DNA from 4 places in the Rhizobium sp. 62_C5_N11_2 genome. Region 3 is predicted to be linked to each of the others. Evidence: riboswitches for the same ligand, from Rfam matches in the RefSeq annotation. Region 3 holds a riboswitch; each other region holds the start of a gene.
What was found. A riboswitch is a leader RNA that binds a small molecule or an ion and turns the genes downstream of it on or off. The one in region 3 is predicted to bind thiamine pyrophosphate.
Positions count from the first base shown of each region.

Region 1: another riboswitch for thiamine pyrophosphate. It lies ahead of thiM (hydroxyethylthiazole kinase); the one in region 3 lies ahead of AB8B31_RS32110 (phosphomethylpyrimidine synthase ThiC).
Region 2: another riboswitch for thiamine pyrophosphate. It lies ahead of AB8B31_RS19965 (YkoF family thiamine/hydroxymethylpyrimidine-binding protein); the one in region 3 lies ahead of AB8B31_RS32110 (phosphomethylpyrimidine synthase ThiC).
Region 4: another riboswitch for thiamine pyrophosphate. It lies ahead of thiC (phosphomethylpyrimidine synthase ThiC); the one in region 3 lies ahead of AB8B31_RS32110 (phosphomethylpyrimidine synthase ThiC).

Region 1 covers NZ_JBPWPW010000003.1:340,827-345,772, forward strand. Annotated here, with positions in the region: gene AB8B31_RS30690 (glycoside hydrolase family 3 N-terminal domain-containing protein) at 1-544, opposite strand, end outside; gene AB8B31_RS30695 (GNAT family N-acetyltransferase) at 568-1,047, opposite strand; gene thiD (bifunctional hydroxymethylpyrimidine kinase/phosphomethylpyrimidine kinase) at 1,265-2,074, opposite strand; gene thiE (thiamine phosphate synthase) at 2,071-2,706, opposite strand; gene thiM (hydroxyethylthiazole kinase) at 2,703-3,506, opposite strand; TPP riboswitch at 3,557-3,653, opposite strand; gene AB8B31_RS30715 (invasion associated locus B family protein) at 4,345-4,946, shown strand, end outside.
Region 2 covers NZ_JBPWPW010000001.1:4,058,329-4,063,274, forward strand. Annotated here, with positions in the region: gene soxR (redox-sensitive transcriptional activator SoxR) at 35-499, opposite strand; gene AB8B31_RS19960 (NADPH-dependent FMN reductase) at 583-1,179, shown strand; TPP riboswitch at 1,424-1,537, shown strand; gene AB8B31_RS19965 (YkoF family thiamine/hydroxymethylpyrimidine-binding protein) at 1,528-2,136, shown strand; gene AB8B31_RS19970 (ABC transporter permease) at 2,149-2,955, shown strand; gene AB8B31_RS19975 (ABC transporter ATP-binding protein) at 2,952-3,764, shown strand; gene AB8B31_RS19980 (ABC transporter substrate-binding protein) at 3,833-4,843, shown strand.
Region 3 covers NZ_JBPWPW010000004.1:77,594-82,539, forward strand. Annotated here, with positions in the region: gene AB8B31_RS32090 (hypothetical protein) at 163-330, opposite strand; gene AB8B31_RS32095 (hypothetical protein) at 586-1,134, shown strand; gene AB8B31_RS32100 (hypothetical protein) at 1,144-1,557, shown strand; partial or broken gene AB8B31_RS32105 (DUF2726 domain-containing protein) at 1,702-2,037, opposite strand; TPP riboswitch at 2,680-2,810, shown strand; partial or broken gene AB8B31_RS32110 (phosphomethylpyrimidine synthase ThiC) at 3,062-3,274, shown strand; gene thiO (glycine oxidase ThiO) at 3,277-4,257, shown strand; gene thiS (sulfur carrier protein ThiS) at 4,254-4,451, shown strand; gene AB8B31_RS32125 (thiazole synthase) at 4,453-4,946, shown strand, end outside.
Region 4 covers NZ_JBPWPW010000002.1:636,334-641,279, reverse strand. Annotated here, with positions in the region: gene AB8B31_RS26625 (thiazole synthase) at 1-89, opposite strand, end outside; gene thiS (sulfur carrier protein ThiS) at 93-290, opposite strand; gene thiO (glycine oxidase ThiO) at 295-1,272, opposite strand; gene thiC (phosphomethylpyrimidine synthase ThiC) at 1,272-3,095, opposite strand; TPP riboswitch at 3,195-3,327, opposite strand; gene AB8B31_RS26605 (CobW family GTP-binding protein) at 3,945-4,919, shown strand.

The sequences.
Region 1 (4,946 bases), on a different contig from region 3:
TCGCGCGGCCATGGCCGGGAATATGCTTGATGACGGGCATGTTGCCGGTCTCGAGCAGGCCATCGACCACCTCGCGGCCGAGGGCAGCGATGAAATCGGGATCTGGGCCGAAGGAGCGGGCGCCGATGACCGCACTCGTCGTCTCGAAGACGAGGTCGAGAACGGGCGAGCAGCCGCTGGAAAGGCCGAGTTCCGTCATCATCGCGCCCATGGCCTGGGAGGAAAGGCGCAGTGCTTTTTTGCCGAGATCGAAATCGCGGCGCGCAAGTTCGGCAAACTGGCCGAAACTGCGGAAGAGCGGCCAGGGGCCGGCATCGAGATGCTGAACGCGGCCGCCTTCCTGGTCGGTGAAGACGGGCGCGTCGTCGCGGCCGACGGCCTCGCGGAAGCGGTCGATCAGCCGCTTCGTCTGTTCCGGCTCGCGCTGATTGCGCCGGCCGACGAACAGGCCGAGCGGATTGGTTTCGCGAAAGAGGGCGAATTCATCATCGGAAATAGTGGGATTCGGGAGGCCGACGAAAAGGGCGAGCGGGGTCGAGGACAATTCTGTAACTCCGGATCAGATGGTCATTTCGGCGTGCTTCTCAGCATGCCTTCGTAGATGCCCTTGTCGGGGGCGGGGATGACGATTGCGCCTGCCGTCTTGGCGTAGAAATCGACCGGGCCGGCATCGCCGATGAAGGCATAGGCGTGACCGAGCGTCTTCATGGCCTGAAGGCAGGCGGAAAAGAGGGCGAGCCCGATGCCCCTGCCACGCGCTTCGGGGTCGACGCCGGTCGGGCCGAAGAAGCCGCGCGCCGTCGTGTCATAGCAGGCAAAGCCCAGCAGCTTGCCGCCGTCGACGGCGATCAGGCAGGCAACGGGCTGACGGGAGAATGAGACTGTGACTTCGCTTGCCCAGTTCTCGCTGAACTGTTCGCGAACCCAGCTGACGATAAGATGCAGTTCCGGGGGGAGGGCCGGGCGGATGGAGACGCCGACATCGCCGGCCTTCTGTCTCAGGTCGGCGAGCTCAGTGGAATACAGGCTCACAAGCAGGTCTGGCACCTGTCACTCCTCCAGTTATTCCGTTATTGCGGAATGTATCCCCTTTTAGTGTCATAGATTTGGCCATCTGGCAGGGCTTGTCAACAAGGTTTTTCAACGAGAGAAAGGGACGCCCCGCCGCGGTCGCTGCGGTTTCAACGCAAAGTAGGTGCCGAACGAAAAAAGGCCCGGGAGGCCGGGCCGTTTTCGATTGGCGGCATGTTCGCTGAGCGAGTGCTTATATATCGTCTTTCCAGAGCGCATGAAAATGCTGCACCGGACCGTGGCCGGAGCCGACGGTGAGGTGTCCGGCAGCCGCGACCGCGCCGGCAAGGTATTCCTTCGCGATGGCGACCGCCTCCCGCGCCGAGGCGCCCTTGGCGAGCTCGGCCGCCAGGGCGCTGGAGAGCGTGCAGCCGGTGCCGTGGGTGTTCTTGGTCGGCACGCGCCTGGCTTCGAACCAGTGCAGGCCGGCGGCGGTGGCAAGCACGTCAGGGCTCTCGTCGCTGTCGAGATGGCCGCCCTTGACCAGCACTGCGGCCGGGCCAAGCGCGCGCAGGCGTTCGGCCTGCGCCGCCATGTCAGCGCGATTTGTCGCGACCGGCTGGTGCAGCAGCGCGGCGGCTTCGGGCAGGTTCGGGGTCAGCAGCGTGGCAAGCGGCAGCAGCCGATGGGTCAGCACGTCGACCGCTTCAGGCGCGAGCAGGGCGGCTCCACCCTTGGCGATCATGACAGGATCGATGACGATCGGAATGTCGCGGTGGTCAGTCAGCGCACCGGCAACGGCGTCGGCGATGCCGGCATTGGCGATCATGCCGATCTTGACGGCATCGACGCGGACATCGGCAAAGACGGCATTGATCTGGTCGGCGACGAATTGCGGCGGCACCAGATGCACACCGCTGACACCTTGCGTGTTCTGCGCCGTCAACGCGGTCAGCACCGCCATGCCGTAGACGCCGCGGGCGGAAAAGGCCTTGAGATCGGCCTGGATGCCGGCGCCACCGGAGGGATCGGAGCCGGCGATCGAGAGAACGTTGCGGATCATGCACGGGCCTTTCGGATTTCTGCGGCGATGCGGCGCGTGGCAGCTTCAGGGTCTGGCGTGCCGCAGATGGCGGAAACGACGGCAAGCCCTTTCGCGCCCGCGGCGAAGACTTGGGCGACATGATCCGCCTTGAGCCCGCCGATCGCGACCGATGGCACCGGCGAGGCCTTCACCAGCTTGGCAAGACCGTCAAAACCGATCGGCTGCTTGTGGTCGGCCTTGGTCGGTGTCGCAAACACCGGTCCGACGCCGGTATAATCGACCAGACCAGGATCAACGGCGGCGGCGAGCGGCGCGGTCTCGACCGAGAGGCCAAGGATCATGTCGGGGCCGATCATCGTCCGCGCTTTGTGTGCATCCATGTCTTCCTGGCCGATATGCAGACCGTCGGCGCCGATGGCGATTGCCGCCTCGACATCGTCGTTGACGATGAGCAGGGCGCCGGTCCCCTCCAATGCCTGTTTCAAGGCGCGGCCGGTCTCGATCATCCCGATGGTGGCGGCATGTTTGTCACGCAGTTGCACCATGGTCGCGCCGCCGGCAACGGCAAGTCGCGCCGTTTCGACCATGCCGATCCCGGCGCACAGATCGGGGTCGAGGACGAGATAGAGCGAAAGGTCGAAAGCTTTCATGCCGCCGATATCCTCGCCCTGGCGTCAAGCGTTTCGGGGTCGAGCGCAGCTAACGCATCGAGGAAACGCCATGAGAATGAACCGGGGCCGGCCGCCCCAAGTGCGGCCTCTTCGCCGGCGATGGCGAAGGTTGCTAGTGTCGCAACCGTCGCGCCGAAGATGTCTTCGGGTGCCGTCGCGGCAAAGGCGCCGACGAGGCAGGTGAGCGAGCAACCGAGCGCGGTGACTTGCGGCATCAGCGCCGATCCGCCTTCGATGCGCACGGCCTTCTCGCCGTCGGTGACGAAATCCACCGCACCGGTGACGGCGACGACCGCCCGCTGACGCTCAGCCAGCCATCGCGCAGAACCTTCCGCCTGTTCGACCGGGTCGCGGCTGTCGACGCCCTGGCCGCGGCTCTCTCCGCCAGCCAGGGCGATGATTTCGGAGGCGTTGCCGCGGATGATGGTCGGACGCAGCGCCAGGAGGTCGGCGACCGCGTTGCGGCGGAAAGCCGTCGCATAATGCGCGACCGGATCGAGCACCCAGGGCTTGCCGGCTGATGTCGCGGCCTTCGCCGCCGCCTGCATGCCGTCGATCCATTGCGTCGACAGCGTGCCGATATTGATTGTCAGCGCGCTGGCGATCCCGGCGAATTCGCCGGCTTCCTCAGCGGCGTGCACCATGGCGGGCGAGGCGCCGGATGCAAGCAGAACATTTGCGGCAATGTTCATGGCGACGTAATTGGTGATGCACTGAACGAGCGGCGGCTTTTCCCGCATCGCCTTCAGCATCGCTCCTGGTGTGGTCCTGGTCTGCATATGGCCCCTTTCAGGCGGGGGCGGGCACGGGGCGGTTCGTGCGGGCTAAGCCGCGACCCCGAGCGACTCCCTCCGCCGGCATTATCCGGTTCAGGTTCGAAGGGTGCTTCTCAGCCCGTCTTTCGACGAACGCCCCTGTCTCTCATCGCGCTCTTTTTCGCAGAGAACGGGCCTGATGTCACCTCGAAAATGACAATCATGCGACCGATGCGGCGCGACGATGGCTATGGATGATTTATGGGTCTGGATTGCCCTTCATAAGGACGAGAGATCGCCGCCGATTCGTGTCTTGACCAGGTTTTCCCGAATGTCGTCTGCGGGTTCTGTTCCGGGCTGCCCTCGTCGTTGCCGTTTTGCCATGCGGCTGTCCTCTCCTTTTCGAGAAGAATAACAGTAGCAACCGTGGGTGCAATGAATTTCTAAAATACATCTCTGTATTTGTGAGGAGCATCGAGAAAAACGCAGATGCCGGAGCGGCTCTTTTCTTCGAAGGAACGAGGCTCATCTTTTCAAGACTTCGCAGCAGTGTGGATAGTGCGGAATTATTCACCCTATCCGTTCATCTGTCGAATTTTCAATGCAAACGGGCAGGTGGACAGCTTCGCGTAAGTTGCGCGTCGTCTCATGGTCCTCGCCAATCGGTTTTATTCGAGCGTTGAAATCTCTTGGCGAATTCGTTGAGGGCGAGTCTCAGCCAAGGCAAGACTTAATCTCCCAGAACGTGAAGTAAATATCTAACGGAAACTTTACCGTGCTGACACGCTTAGGTTGACTAAATGACGGATTGTAGCGATACGGCTTTACACGCGAATAAAATCTTCCTGAAGTTGTATTTTCAATGAGAAAATTTTTGAGAATCGGCATGAAGCGGACTCGTCCGACTATCGCCCCTGTTTTGATATTCATTGCTTGTGCCAACCCGGCTTCTTCGCAATCACCTGTTCCGGCCGATCAAGGACCGGAACAGGTGCAGGCGCCCGCTCAACCGGCGCCGACCATGAAATCCCAGAAATTCGACGACTGGTATTATCGCTGCACCGGTTCGGCAGGCGCTGAGGCCTGCGAAGTCGCCCAGGTCGCGCAAGTCACCAAAGACGGCAAACCCATCAATATCCTGACGTTGGCGATCGCAGCTTCGCCGGCCGGTTCCCAGGGCAAGGGCGAAAAGGGCAAGGGCGACAAGGGCAAGCCGCGGCTGATGCTGACCGCCCTTCTGCCGCTCAACGTCTTCCTGCCCTCCGGCCTGTCAATCAAAGCCGATGGTAAGCCGGTCGCCAAACTCGACTATCGCAATTGCAACCAGTCCGGATGCTGGGCGCAGCAGGCGCTGGATACGAAGACGGCCGCGGCGCTGAAGAAAGGCTCTAGTGCTGAAGGGCTGGTGCGGCTGATGAACGGCCAGGACGTCAATATCCGTTTCTCGCTGAAAGGGCTGAAGCC
Region 2 (4,946 bases), on a different contig from region 3:
CCGGAAACTGCTCTTCCCAAGAAGTTCCAGCCTTTTAGTTTTCGGTCTCCAGAAGCCGCGCGCCTGGCCCCTCCCTGCCGAGCCGGTCGCAGGGATTGCGCAACGGACAGCTTTCGATCGACAGGCAGCCGCAGCCGATGCAACCTGTCAGACGGTCGCGCAGCAGGCTAAGCCGCCTGATTCGCGCGTCGAGATCATCCTTCCAGCGCGCCGACAGCGTCTGCCAGTCGGCGACGGTCGGCGTGCGTCCCTGCGGCAGGGACTCGAACGCCGCCTGGATTTCCGAAAGCGGAATGCCAACACGCTGCGCCACCTTGATGATGCCGAGCCGGCGCAGCACATCGCGGCCATAGCGCCGCTGGTTGCCGCGGGAGCGGATGCTCGAGATCAGCCCCTTGGTCTCGTAAAAATGCAGCGCCGAGACGGCCAGGCCGCTGCGCTCTGCCACTTCACCGACCGTCAGGAGCTTGCCGAGCGGCGCCGCAGGAATTGTATCCATCACCTCTTGACCTCAATATTAGTTGAGGTTTTATAACCTTGGCTCCTGCAATCGTAAAGTCCAATCGCAACAAGGAGCGACGCGTGAAAACACCCACCAGGCTGGCTGTCATCTATGGGAGCACGAGAGAGGGCCGCATCTGCGACCGGGTGGTCAAATGGCTGACGCAGGAGCTCGTCCGCTTCCCGCAATTTGATATCGACATCATCGACCCGCTGGATTTCGCGCTGCCGGCCAACCGTGACATGACGCACCCCGAAATCGACAGGCTCGCCGGACGGCTTGGCATGGCCGACGCCTTCATCATCGTCACGCCGGAATACAATCACAGCTTCACCGCCTCGTTGAAGTCGATCATCGATTTCTTCTTCGAGCCCTGGCAGGGCAAGCCGGTCGCCTTCGTTTCCTATGGCGGCATATCTGGCGGCCTGCGCGCCGTCGAACAACTGCGGCTCGTCTTTGCCGAACTCCACGCCGTGACGATCCGCGATTCGGTCAGCTTTGCCGCACCTTGGAACCGCTTCGACACAGACGGGCGGCTCGACAATCCCGCCGACGCAATGCGTTTGCTCGATCGGATGATGGCGAGGCTGGAATGGTGGACGCAGGCGCTCGTCACTGCCCGCAGCGATCGTCCCTATACCGACACAGAGCGCCGCGCGTCTTTTCGGACGCGCTAAGGACGCTCTATTACTTTGAATCTGCGCATAATCCTTTCCGAAAATCGATTCCGATTTTCGGGGTTATGCGCTAGCCGCCTGAGGCAGAGAGCTCCGGTTCCGTTCCCGGCAGGTACGGAACCATTGGGAACACCCGGACAGGACCTCCGTCCGGGTGTTTCCCGTCGCATCAGGTCCATCCCGACCGCGCAGACGGGTTCGCAATTTTGCTGTTGCGGGGAGGAAACCCCGGTGATAGTTTCCGCGCAAATAACAGGGGAGCTCCGTATCGCCGGGGCTGAGATGTGAGGTGCAAGCCTCTGGACCCTTCAAAGCTGATCTGGGTAATGCCAGCGGAGCGAGGTTCAGATGTTCTCAGGCGCACAGGTGTCACTCTATCCGATGTCCGGCAATTTCGTCGGCATCATTCTTGATGCCGTCAAGGCGCTCGACCCCTATCGCGACCGGCTGCGCATCGAGACCGATGACATCTCCACACTGCTGGTCGGCCCGCCTGACATTCTCTTCGCCGCCATGCACGATCTTTTCGTCGCCGCCGCAAAGACCGGCGAGCATTGCGTCCTGTCAGCCGCCGTTTCACGCGGCTGCCCCGGCGAGCCTGACGACGCCATCTGCGGCGTCAACCCCTCCCTCGGTCAGGCGGAGCCGCTTGCCGAGCGTATGACAGCCGCACTTGCCGCCGTTGAAACCACCACCGAGACCGGCCAGCCGACCGCTGCGCAATTCTCGCTCTACGTCATGGGAACCGGTACCCATATGGACGAGATTTATGGCTGCATCGACTTCCTGAAGCGCTCTGGCACCTTCGACCGTGCCAAGAATTTCTGCACCAGGCTTTCTGGCGATGCCGGTGCCGTCTTCGCAACCATTCGTGAGGCCTTCTATCGCTTCGGCGACCCCGAGGGACATGTTACCCTCGACATCACGGCGTCTGCCAATAGCCCGACGAAAGCCTGAAATCGAACGCTGATGACACTGCCACAACCATCGGCTTCGCGCCTTGCCGCGCTCCGCGCCGCTCTCTACCGGGGCATACCCGCCTTGCTGGCCGGCTGCGTCTTTTTGGCGGCATGGGAACTCTATGTCGATCTTTCCGGTATCAAAGCTTCCATCCTGCCGGCGCCTTCGCGCATCGTCATCCAGGGCTGGCTGAACCGCGAGGCGCTGATATCAAACACCTGGCCGACGCTCGGCGCGACACTCGGAGGTTTCGCGCTGTCGCTGGCCTTCGCCTTCGCCGCCTCGATCCTCATGGATTTCGTGCCCTTCATGCGCCGGGCATTGCTGCCGATCTTCATCGCCAGCCAGACCCTGCCGCTGGTGGCGATCGCGCCCCTCGTCGTCCTCTGGTTCGGCTTCGGCCTGTTGCCGAAGATCCTGCTGGTGGCGCTCGTCACCTTCTTCCCGCTGCTCGTCGCCTTGCTGCAGGGCTATGAATCGACTGACCGCGACATCGCCGAATTGCTGAATTCGATGAAGGCGAGCCGCTGGCGCATTTTCCGCCTGGCACGGCTTCCCTCCTCGCTGCCCTATTTCTTCGCCGGCCTGCGGATCTCGATCACCTATGCTGTCGTCGGCGCGATCTTTGCCGAATATGCCGGCGCCGCCCGCGGCCTCGGCATCTATATCCTCAACGCCAAGAACAATTTCCGTCCCGATCTCGTGCTCGCCGCCGTCGTCATCAGCGCCGTTCTGACACTCTGCCTCTTCGGAGCGACGCTATTGATCCAGCGCCTCGTCATGCCCTGGCAGCCAACCGCGGAGCGGCGCCGATGAGCGATACAATGGTTGAACTGCACAATATCTCGAAGTCCTTCGACGGCATGAAGGTGCTCGGCGATATTTCGCTCGCCGTCGCAGACGGCGAGTTCGTTTCGATCGTCGGCCCGTCCGGCTCCGGAAAATCGACGGTGCTGCGACTGCTGACCCAGGCACTGCGCCCCGATGCCGGCACCATGCTTTTTAAGGGCGTGCCGCTGGAACAGGCGCCGCATTCCTTCGCCTTCATGCCGCAACGCGATGCGCTGATGCCCTGGCGCCGGATCATCGACAATGCGGCACTCGGTCTCGAGGTGAAAGGCATGAGCCGCCGCGCGGCCCGCGCCGCCGTCGCGCCGCTGTTCGAGAGCTTCGGCCTTGCCGGCTTCGAACACCACTATCCCTCCGAACTGTCAGGCGGCATGCGCCAGCGCGCCGCGCTGCTGCGCACCGTCGTCCAGACCCAGGACATGCTGCTGCTCGACGAGCCTTTCGGCGCGCTCGACGCGCTGACGCGCACGCAGATCCAGGAATGGCTGCAGGGCATGTGGACCGAACACCGTTGGACGGCGCTGCTGATCACCCATGATGTTCGCGAGGCCGTGTTCCTCTCCGACCGGATCTACGTGCTTTCGGCCCGTCCGGCGCGTATCATCCGCGAATTCCGCGTTCCCCTGCCCCGCCCGAGAAGCATTGCCGATCTCGGCTCGCCGGCGGCCCAGGCGATCGAAACCGAAATCCTGCAAACCCTGCTTCATCCGCTAGAACAGGATGATTTTAGGCCAGTCGGCCTCAAATCTGAATCCTGTTCTGATTTAAAGAGTTAGAGCATGATGTCGTCCGAAAACCGCTCACACTTTTCGGCATCATGCTCTAGAGACCTGAGGAGGTCACCATGCTGCTTCTCACCCGTCGCCAGACGATCTTCGCCGCCATCGCGGCAAGCCTCGCCGGCCGTACCGCCCTCGCCCAATCGGCGCCCGCAAAGGTTCGCATCGCGCTCGACTGGACACCCAACACCAACCATATCGGCATCTATGTCGCCAAGGCGAAGGGCTTCTATGCCGATGCCGGGCTCGATGTCGAGATTCTTCCCTTCACCGATACCAGCGCCGGAACGCTGGTGTCCAACGGCGTTGCCGATTTCGGCATCAGCAGCGAGATCGAGACCCTCACGCAGCGCGCTGGCGGCGGTGACGTGAAGATGGTCTACGGCGTCGTCCAGACGGAAACCGCACGCCTGATCTTCAAGGGCGGACGCGACGACATCAAGAGCCCGAAAGACCTCGACGGCAAGACCTATGGCGGCTTTGGCGGTACCTGGGAGAGCGCGCTGATCTCGGCGATGATCCGCAATGACGGCGGCAAAGGCGACGTCAAGACCGTCACCCTCGGCACCTCCGCTTACGAGGCGCTGGACAATGGCTCGATCGATTTCACGCTGGAGATATACACCTGGGAAGGCATCGCCGCCGAACTGGAAAACCGGAAGATCGGCCGCTTCCACTATTCCGATTATGGCATTCCCGACGAGCAGACGACGGTCATCGTCTCCAGCGACGCCTATCTCTCCGCAAGTCGGGAACACGCTCGCGCCTTCATCCAGGCGACACGAAAGGGTTATGCCTACTCCGTCGACCATCCCGACGAAGCCTGCGAGCTGCTGATCTCTGGAAGCAACGGCGCACTGATGAACACGGAACTGGTAAAGGCTTCTCAAAAGGCATTGATCGAAGGGCACTTCCTGAAATCCGAGGCCGGCGTGATCGGTAAGCTCGACCCGGCAAAGGCCGAGGGCCTCGGCGGCTTCCTGATGGAGAATGGCATTTTGGTCGATGCGAATGGCGCCGCACTCAAGGAGAGGCCGGACTTTTCCACCTATTATACCAACGAACTTCTCGACTGAGCCCACCCCCTGCCTTGCCCGTCGCGGCTTTCCGCTGCAAAATCTCAGATACGGATTCAGATCTTGGGCCGCTCCGGCCCAAGATCTGAATCCGTATCTAAAT
Region 3 (4,946 bases):
CCGCCGCGGCCTGACGCAGCGTTGCCGGCGTTACCTCTGAATGTCGGCGAAGAGGGATCTAGATTCATAGCCATCTTGTTCCCGAACCGTCCGTCGAGCGGCTTTTATTGTCTTCGAGAGCGGGGAAGCGAGACGGGCGAACCCGTCGCGCCATTGTTTCAATCAGCCTGGGCCGATCTTCTTGATGGCGTTTGCGACGCCGTTGATCTTGGTGATTTCAGTTGCAACCTGCAGGCTCTGCGCGGTCGCTTCGTTCTGGGCCGACTTGAAGGCGGAAATCGCCGAGCCGATACCCGCATCGAGTGTCGAAGTACTAGTGCTGGTAGCCATGTCTTGAACTCCTTGCATGGTTTTGGCGGCCAAAATCTTGCAGAATTCCGGATCGAATTCAACAGCTTATGTTAAAAAGTTATTAATTCGCGATATGTACAACAATTGCGCGAAATGGATATCCGTCCTGTTCCCAGCGGACCGATGATCTGCAACAGTAGATCAGATAATTATTAACAGACTGGATTTCGCAGCCCCCTGATTTCCTTCGTTCATTAGTTGTCGGGCGGCATCCGGATCGTGAGGTAAACTCAGATGTTTGCGCGTTTTGTTTACATGGCCGCTATCGGACTGCTGGTCTCCTTTCCTCCATCAGCCGGCGCCGGCGAGCGGGAGGTGCGCCTGGATGTCGTCTCCCTGCCGCTTGGCGATGTCGTCCAGACGCTGTCCTTCATGTCTGGCATCCCGGTCACGACAGTCGGGACGCTGAGCGGCAAGGTCGAGCACTGGTCCGTCCGAGAAAGCGGAGCCAAGGCCTTCGTCAAGCTTGGCGATGCCAGCAATCTCTTCGTCGCCTATGACGGCAGCCGCATCATCATCGCGCCTAAGCAGGAGGTCTCCACCGTTGTCCTCGATCGCGGCGACCGCAGCTGGAAGACCGAGCAAAACGCCATTCGCGCGCTGTTCCCGCTACTGCCGGACGATGCACTGCGTGAAGATCCCGCCAGCGGCTTGGTGCTGGTGCGCGGCCCCTCCGTCTTCACCAAGGCCGTCGAAGACGTGCTGAGCCGGCAGGAAGCCGACAGCATCAAGGTCATCAAGGGCGGCCAGCTGGAAATCCTGACGACGAACAACGGTGCCTGAGCGGCTGATATGAAGGCGCTGAAGTCTCTCAGGCAGTTACTGGAGATCCGCAGCCTGCGGGCGGACAATCTTTCCCGCAGCCTCTCCGAGGCGCGGGCGGACGCCGAAAACGCGCGGGAGCGGGAAGCGAAAGCCTCCGAAGCGCTCGACATGGCAGCAAGCCGGGCCGCAGGCAATCCTATCGTCGACGAATTGCGCAAGAGCGGCGTTATCTCCGCCGCCAAGCTTCAGGACGCGTTGATGCGACAATCCGTATTGCGCAGCCATGAAGCCGATGCCGGCCGATCGCTTGCGCAGCGCAAAGACGCCCGGTGCGCCGCGCAAGAGCGGGCAGAACAAGCCGCCGCCGATTTTTCGCGAGCACAGAAGGCGGTATTGCGCGCCGAATTTTCGCTTGAAGCAGCGGAGAAAGTCGACCGGTAGAGAGCTAAGAACCAGCAGATGAACCAACCGCCTTGGCAGCGAACCAGCGTAACCACTGTCCTGATGCAACGTTCCGCGTCATCGCTTGATCATTGATGTTCAGCCTCAGCTTGAAATTAGTGCTCACGTTACGAATGCGAAACCTACCCGGGCTCCCCTCTTGTTCAGCAATGGCTGGATGGTGAACTTCGAGCGCATCACGATACGGAGTTGATCCGCGGCGTCGACCGGCCGTAATGGCTCCGCAGCTGGTGTCTTAAGCCAGGGTCCGAGTACGGCACGCTCATTCCAGCGCGTTTCCTCCGAGCGCCATCTGTTTTTCTCCCGCCAAGCCTGTTTGCTCATCGTAGCTAGGAACTGCTCAACGGCCATGCCAATGATAACGCCCTCAAACAGCGCGGCGATTAGCAGTTCAGGAATTTCGAAGTCTGCAATGGCTATACCGCCCGAAGCGCCTACTGCGGCAGCCCCGATGATCAGCCGAGGTGCTGCTCACAGCACCAACCTTTGGCCATATTGCATGCCCCTCTCCGGATTTCCCGCCACGATAGTACAACGCGCGTACCATATCCAAAAAAATGAGGCCTCGACCGCATGAAGCTTCCCCCGAGAAACCGATATTGGCTCTAGAGGACAGTCGACATCCGCTTCCGCTCAGGACGTTCCTACGTCGTGGCACGGCGCGATTTCGAGGCCAGCGCTCCGGCTTGTTGCTATGGAGCTCACGTTTTGGACGAAGATCGCATAATGGATCGTCGGGGACGGCGTGATCGCGCTGCTTGTGGGGTCGATTCGGATCCAGCCGGTGGGATTCGGGTGGCGGAAGCGCTCGCGCACTGAGAGCCTGCGCAATCGACAAAGCTAAGCACCTTCGCGGGCCGAAGGAACCTGTCTTAAGGAACGGGCGGGCCCGGCATTTCTCGCCTCGGTGGAGGTGGCGAATATCCGCCAGTTAGGTTCCTATTGCGGCGCGCATATCGCGCTTGTGAAATGCAATTAGCGGAGGCACGGAGACTTCCGGTTTCAACGGCGATTTTAGACGGGAAGCCGTCATGCTTGACGAGCAAGAAAAATATGCATTAGGCCTTGCTTGACAGAAGGGCAGCTCCGGTCTTTCATGGCGGCATTCACCAGGGGGGCCCGGCAAGGGGCTGAGATACTGCTGAACAATAAGGTGTTGCTTGTTGTGGCGCAGTGACCCGTTGAACCTGATCCAGTTCATACTGGCGTAGGGACGGTGCAAGCGCTCCAAGGCTTCGGATTCACGCGTGGAATCCATGCCGGCGTCTTTTCATCATTCCGGCTGACTGGGTCTCCAACTTTCAATTTGGAGCCTCAAACTATGACATTGCCGCAAAAAACTTCACCCCAACCGTCACCACCGGCCCGCTGCCAGTGTCGCGGAAGATCCATACCGGGAGTTATCCACAGTCATGTCCGCGTGCCGATGCGCGGAATCAGCGTCCATCCGACCGCCGGCGAGCCGCCTTTCGTCGTCTATGATTCCTCCCATCCCGACACCGCCCGCAGCTACCGTGACGAGACCTTGCCGAAGGAAGCGCACAAGGTGGCGCATTTCTGCTCGATGCGCATATCGCACAACATCCGCGCCGAGGCGCAGAAGGAGGGGCTGGACGCGATGGCGGCGAAATACCGACAGGGCGGCGAACTTTACATGTCGGTCGTAGAGGCCGCTAAAATACCGATTGGAGGATGACCATGCGCGTTCTTGTCAAGGGGGCCGGCGTTGCCGGCCTCACCGTGGCCTGGCAGCTTTATCGCCAAGGCTTCCGCGTCACCCTTACGGAGCTGGCCGACAAGGTCGGGGGCGGCGCCTCCGGCCTTGCCGGCGGCATGCTCGCCCCGTGGTGCGAACGGGAAAGTGCGGAGGAACCGGTGCTGACGCTCGGTCGTAATGCCGCCGATTGGTGGGAGGCAGCATTGCCCGGCCACGTCAAACGCCGAGGAACGCTGGTGGTCGCGGGTGGGCGAGATACCGCCGAGCTGGACCGCTTTTCCCGCCGCACAAGCGGATGGGAATGGCTGGACGAGGCGGCGATCGCAGCTCTGGAGCCTGATCTCGCCGGCCGCTTCCGCAGGGCGTTGTTCTTCCGGCAGGAAGCGCACCTCGATCCACGGCAGGCGCTCTCGGGACTTGCGGCAGGACTGGAGAACGCCCGCGTGCTTCTCGTGTTCGGCGTCACGGGCAATGCGAACGTTGCCCATTATGACCGGGTGATCGACTGCACCGGTGCCGCCCAGATTGGCCAACTGCCCGAATTGCGTGGTGTTCGAGGCGAGATGCTCTGCGTCGAAACGCGCGAGGTCAGCCTTTCTCGCCCCGTCCGCCTGCTGCATCCGCGCCACCCGATCTATATCGTGCCGCGCGAAAAGAACTGCTTCATGGTCGGTGCGACGATGATCGAAAGTGACGATGCGGGGCCGATTACCGCGCGTTCGCTGATGGAGTTGCTGAATGCTGCCTATGCGATGCATCCCGCCTTCGGCGAGGCACGCGTCACGGAAACAGGCGCAGGCGTGCGGCCCGCTTATCCCGATAATCTACCGCGCGTGACGCAGGAGAAACACACCCTCCATGTCAACGGCCTCTATCGCCATGGCTTTTTGCTGGCGCCGGCCATGGCCGGAGAGGTGGCGCGGCTTCTTCTAACAGAACAAACGGAAAGGAGGGCGCCATGACCTTCATCATCAATGGCGAGGAACAACAGGTCGCGGCCGCGACGCTCGCAGATCTGCTTCTCGCTCTGGACTACGAAGGCGGGTGGCTCGCAACCGCGGTGAACGGCGAACTGGTACACCGCGAGGATCGCGTCGATTTCATGCTTGGCGAGCGCGACCGCATTGAAATTCTCTCACCGATGCAAGGAGGCTAAGATGCTGAAACTTTACAGCGTCGAGGTCCATTCCCGGCTGCTGCTTGGCACCGCCCGCTACCCGTCTCCGGCCGTGCTTGCGGAAGCAGTGAGACGATCGAAGACCGAAATTGTAACTGTTTCGCTTCGGCGCGAGGCCGTCGGCGGCAAGGCGGGCGGCGCCTTCTTTGAGCTGATCCGCGAGCTTGATGTGCGCGTGCTTCCCAACACGGCCGGATGCCACAGCGTGCAGGAGGCTGTGCTGACGGCGAAGATGGCGCGCGATGTTTTCCGCACCGACTGGATCAAGCTCGAAGTGATCGGCCATCACGATACGCTGCAGCCCGATGTTTTCGGCCTCGTCGAGGCGGCACGCATCCTGACCGGCGAGGGCTTTCACGTCTTCCCCTATACGACCGACGATCTTGTCGTCGCCGAAAGGCTGCTGGACGCCGGCTGCCGCGTCCTGATGCCTTGGTGCGCGCCGATCGGCTCTGCCATGGGAGCGGTGAACCC
Region 4 (4,946 bases), on a different contig from region 3:
ACCGCCTCGGCAAGGACGGCCGGTGACGGATAACGCGCCGTACCGAGCAGAAGCCGCGAAGACAACTCAGCATCATAAAGAGAAAGCATGGATCAACCTCCCTGCATCGGGGACAGGATTTCGATACGATCACCGTCGTCGAGTCGGTGGCCGGCTCGGTCCTCGCGATGCACGAGATCTCCGTTGACGGCGGTTGCCAACCAGTCGCCCTCGTATTCGAGAACATGAAGAAGTTCGGCCAGGGTTACGGCCTCGCAGACCTGGGTTTCGCCATTGATGATCAGTTTCACGGGGTTAGCCCTTCAGACGTGAATGTCGCGAGAGGAGAATATCGGCGGCCCGCACAGCCATGGCGGGTGCCAACAGGAAGCCATGCCGATGCATGCCGGCGATGGCGAGCCCCTCCTCCGTTTCGATTACTTGCGGAATGTTGTTGGCAAACGCCGGACGTATGCCAGTCCCGGTCTCGATAACGCGTGCCTCGCCAAACGCCGGATGCAGCGTGTAGGCCGTGTTCAGGAATTCCATGAGCGAACGCGCGGTAATCGGTCCGTCATCTTCGGCCTCGATCATCGTCGCCCCGACCATGAAACGGTGATCGTCGCGGGGCACGATATAGATCGGATGGCGTGGATGCAGCATCCTGATCGGCCTGGAAAGCGTCACATCCGCAGTTTCCAGATAGAGCATTTCGCCTCGCACGCCGCGCAGGCCGGAAAATCGCGGTATCGCCGCTGGCCCGGTGCAGTCGAGCACGCCGACAAATCGCCGGTCTTGCGGCTCTTGTCCGCCGAAATGGAAGAACACGCCGCGCTCGCGGAGTCTGTCGGCTAGCCCGGCCAGTGCGCGCCGTGGATCGAGATGCGCTTCCTGCTCGAAGAAAAGAGCCTTTTCGAAGCGGCCGGCAAGGGCAGGTTCCAGGTCGGTTACGCCCTTGCGATCAATCCAGACATGACCGGTCGTGCGCGTGGCAAACCGGGCGAGATCCGGAAGGTCGCGTGGCTGCGCCACGACAAGAGTACCGCGGCGGCGAACTTCGCCGGGCACGGCCTCCTCCCACCACCCGGCCGCGCCCAGGCCCAATGTCAGGACAACCTCTTCGGCCGCCTCCCGTTCGCAATAGGGTGCCAGCATTCCTCCAGCAAAATGCGAGGCGCCAAGCCCCTCCGCGCCGGCCTTCTCGATCACCTCAACCGAAAAGCCCCGCTTGACGAGTTCATGGGCCGCCGCCAGGCCGGCAACGCCGGCCCCCTTGACGAGAAACGCAGACACTATGCGTTACCCGGAAGGTTTTCGACCGGCATGTAAAGATCGCCGCCATCGCGATATTTGGCGGCCATGGCTTCCAACCCCTCCCTCTGCGCTTCGGCGCGGATATCGTGCGAAATCCGCATGGAGCAGAATTTCGGGCCGCACATGGAGCAGAAATGCGCCACCTTATGCGCCTCCTTCGGCAGCGTTTCGTCGTGGAAGGAACGGGCGGTTTCCGGATCGAGAGAGAGGTTGAACTGGTCCTCCCATCGGAACTCGAAACGGGCGCGCGACAGCGCATCGTCGCGCACCTGCGCCGCCGGATGGCCCTTGGCGAGATCGGCGGCATGCGCCGCGATCTTATAGGTGATGACGCCCACCTTGACGTCGTTGCGGTCCGGCAGGCCGAGATGTTCCTTGGGCGTCACGTAGCAGAGCATGGCGGTACCGAACCAGCCGATCATCGCAGCCCCGATGCCGGACGTGATGTGGTCGTAGCCCGGCGCGATATCGGTGGTTAACGGTCCGAGCGTATAAAAGGGCGCCTCGCCGCAGACCGCAAGCTGCTTGTCCATGTTTTCCTTGATCTTGTGCATCGGCACATGGCCGGGACCTTCGATCATCACCTGGCAATCCTTCGCCCAGGCGATTTTCGTTAACTCGCCGAGCGTTTCCAGTTCCGCGAACTGCGCCGCATCATTGGCATCAGCGATCGATCCCGGGCGCAGGCCATCACCGAGCGAGAAGGAAACGTCGTAAGCGCGGCAGATGTCGCAGATCTCCTCGAAATGCTCGTAGAGAAAACTCTCCCTGTGGTGGTGCAGACACCACTTGGCCATGATCGAGCCGCCGCGGGAAACGATGCCGGTGACGCGATTGACGGTCAGCGGGATATAGGCGAGCCGCACGCCGGCATGGATGGTGAAATAGTCGACGCCCTGCTCGGCCTGTTCGATCAGCGTATCGCGATAGACCTCCCAGGTGAGGTCCTCGGCAATGCCGTTCACCTTTTCGAGTGCCTGGTAGAGTGGCACTGTACCGATCGGCACCGGCGAATTGCGGATGATCCATTCGCGGATATTGTGGATGTTTCGGCCTGTCGACAGGTCCATGACCGTATCGGCGCCCCAGCGGATGGCCCAGACCATCTTTTCGACTTCCTCCTCCATCGACGAGGTGACAGCCGAATTGCCGATATTGGCATTGATCTTTACCAGAAAATTGCGACCGATGATCATCGGCTCCAGTTCCGGGTGGTTGATATTGGCGGGAATGATTGCCCGACCGGCAGCGATTTCCTGGCGGACGAATTCGGGCGTGACATAGTCAGGGATATGGGCCCCAAAACTTTCGCCGTCGCGGATGAGAGCATCCTTGGCCGCCTCTCGGCCGAGGTTTTCGCGAATGGCGATGAATTCCATCTCCGGCGTTACGATGCCGGCCCGCGCATAGGCGAGCTGGGTAACGGCCCTCCCCGCCTTCGCCTTGAAAGGCTGGTTGCGAACGGGGAATTCCGGCGTCAGCCGGTCGCCGGAAACAAAGCCGTTATCCTCCGGCCTGACGATGCGGCCGGCATAGGATTCCACATCGCCGCGAGCAAGAACCCAGCTTTCGCGCATGCGTGGCAAGCCTGCATCGATGCGGATTGCAGCGCCTTCTGCTGTGTAGGGACCGGAAGAATCGTAGACAGTGACCGGCGGTTCGCCAGAGGTCGGATGCAATGCGATCTGACGCATCGGTACGCGGATATCCGGATGAATGGTGCCTGCTTTCAGGACTTTCGCGGAGGCGGGAAGCGGACCTGTGGTGACGACCGGAGTGAGTTTGGTGGCTGCAATATTCATGGTTCGAGGCTCCAAGTTTTGACGTTTGGAGACCCAGTTCCAGTGTTGGAATGATGAAAAAACGCCGTGGATTCCGAAGGACGGATACCCGCCCTCGCTGCCGCAGCGCCCGCACCGTCCCTACGCCAGTATGAACTGGATCAGGTTCAACGGGTCACTGCGCCTCGGGCGGCCAAAGCCGATCCGACCAGCAGTATCTCAGCCCCTTGGCGGGACCCCCCTGGTGAATAGGGCTAAGCTATTGTGAGAAATGCCGCTCCGTCAAGCCCTTAGGGCACCATTCAGAACCCATATCCCGACCGCTTGAGTTCTGTTCATCGCGCCGCTGGGCTGACTGGCTTCATGGAGTTTAGCGAATGTGGCATGCTCAGCGCCGGCCCAATTCCCCGCCAGAACCTCCAGGAACGCAAAGCAGTCGCCAACGGCTCGGTGCCCATCCGCTGTCACCCGACCACCCCTAGCGGCACCACTTTCGCCGGCGACAATAGAATGCCCTCGAAAAGCCAACTTGCGCATGGCGTCCCTCGCCAAAGCTGCGCAAACCAGACTGTTTTTCATGCCCATCCTGTCAATGATCGGGAAAGGGGCAATAAGATCAATAATTAGACGGTATGATCAGTTTTTAATCAAAAATCAAAAAGCTCATCATTTTGGCAGAATCTGCGGTTTATTTGGCCGAATATGAAACATCAGGTCTCTTGCCTCGTGACGGTATTGCAAGTGTAATTCTCCTCGTCTGATCGGCGCTTCCGGCGTAATCAGACCAGCAAACAGCAGCGGAGCCGCCTTTTCAGCCCGGTCATTTGGCCGAGACGGCGGAGGCGTGCTCGGACGGCAAGGGGATGAGGCATGGCAAAGCTTGCGACGACAATTCTGACCGGGTTTCTCGGGACCGGCAAGACCACGCTTCTCAATCACCTGCTCACCTCAATCGAAAACGAGAGCGTAGCGGTGATCGTCAACGAATATGGGGAGGTCGGCATCGATGGAAAGCTCGTGGTGCCGACGGCGGACGAGGTCATCGAGCTGAACAATGGCTGCATCTGCTGCACTGTCAGGGGCGATCTCATCGCCGCGATCGGCGAACTGCTGCGCTCCGGACGGCCAATCGACCGCATCATCATCGAGACTTCGGGTCTTGCCGATCCGGCGCCGGTTATCCAGTCCTTCCTGCTCGACGAAACGCTCGCCAGGCGGCTGCAGCTTGATGCGATCGTGACCGTCGTCGATGCCCGCCATATGAAGCAACAGCTCTCTCAGGACGAGGCGAGGGAGCAGATCAGCTTTGCCGACGTGCTGCTGCTCAACAAGATCGACCTGGAGAGCGCCGAGGACCTTGCCGCCACCGAGCAGCAATTGCGCGGGATCAATCCGCTTGCCCGGATCATCCGGACGAGGGATTGCAAGGTCGAGCTCTCCGCGGTGCTCGACGTCGGCGCCTTCGACCTCAAGAACATCCTGTCTATCGACCCCGATATTCTCAAGGACCATGAACACGAGCACGACCAGAGCATCGGTTGCGTGGCGATCCAGGACTTCGGCCCGCTCGATCCAGCGGCGCTGAACGTCTGGCTCAATCGCCTGGCTCAGGAGATCGGCACGGACCTCTTCCGCATGAAGGGCGTGCTGAATCTCCACGGCGAGCAGCGCCGCTATGTCTTTCACGGCGTGCACATGACGCTTGAAGGACGCCCCGGAAAGGCCTGGGGGCCATCGGAAAAGCGGCTCAACGAAATCGTCTTCATCGGCAGGAACCTCGACGACGCGATGCTTCGAGACGGCTTCATGAGCTGCCTCAGCCAGCAGCGCGCGCTGGCATCCTGATGCGCATCCGCCCAACCCCTCAACAAG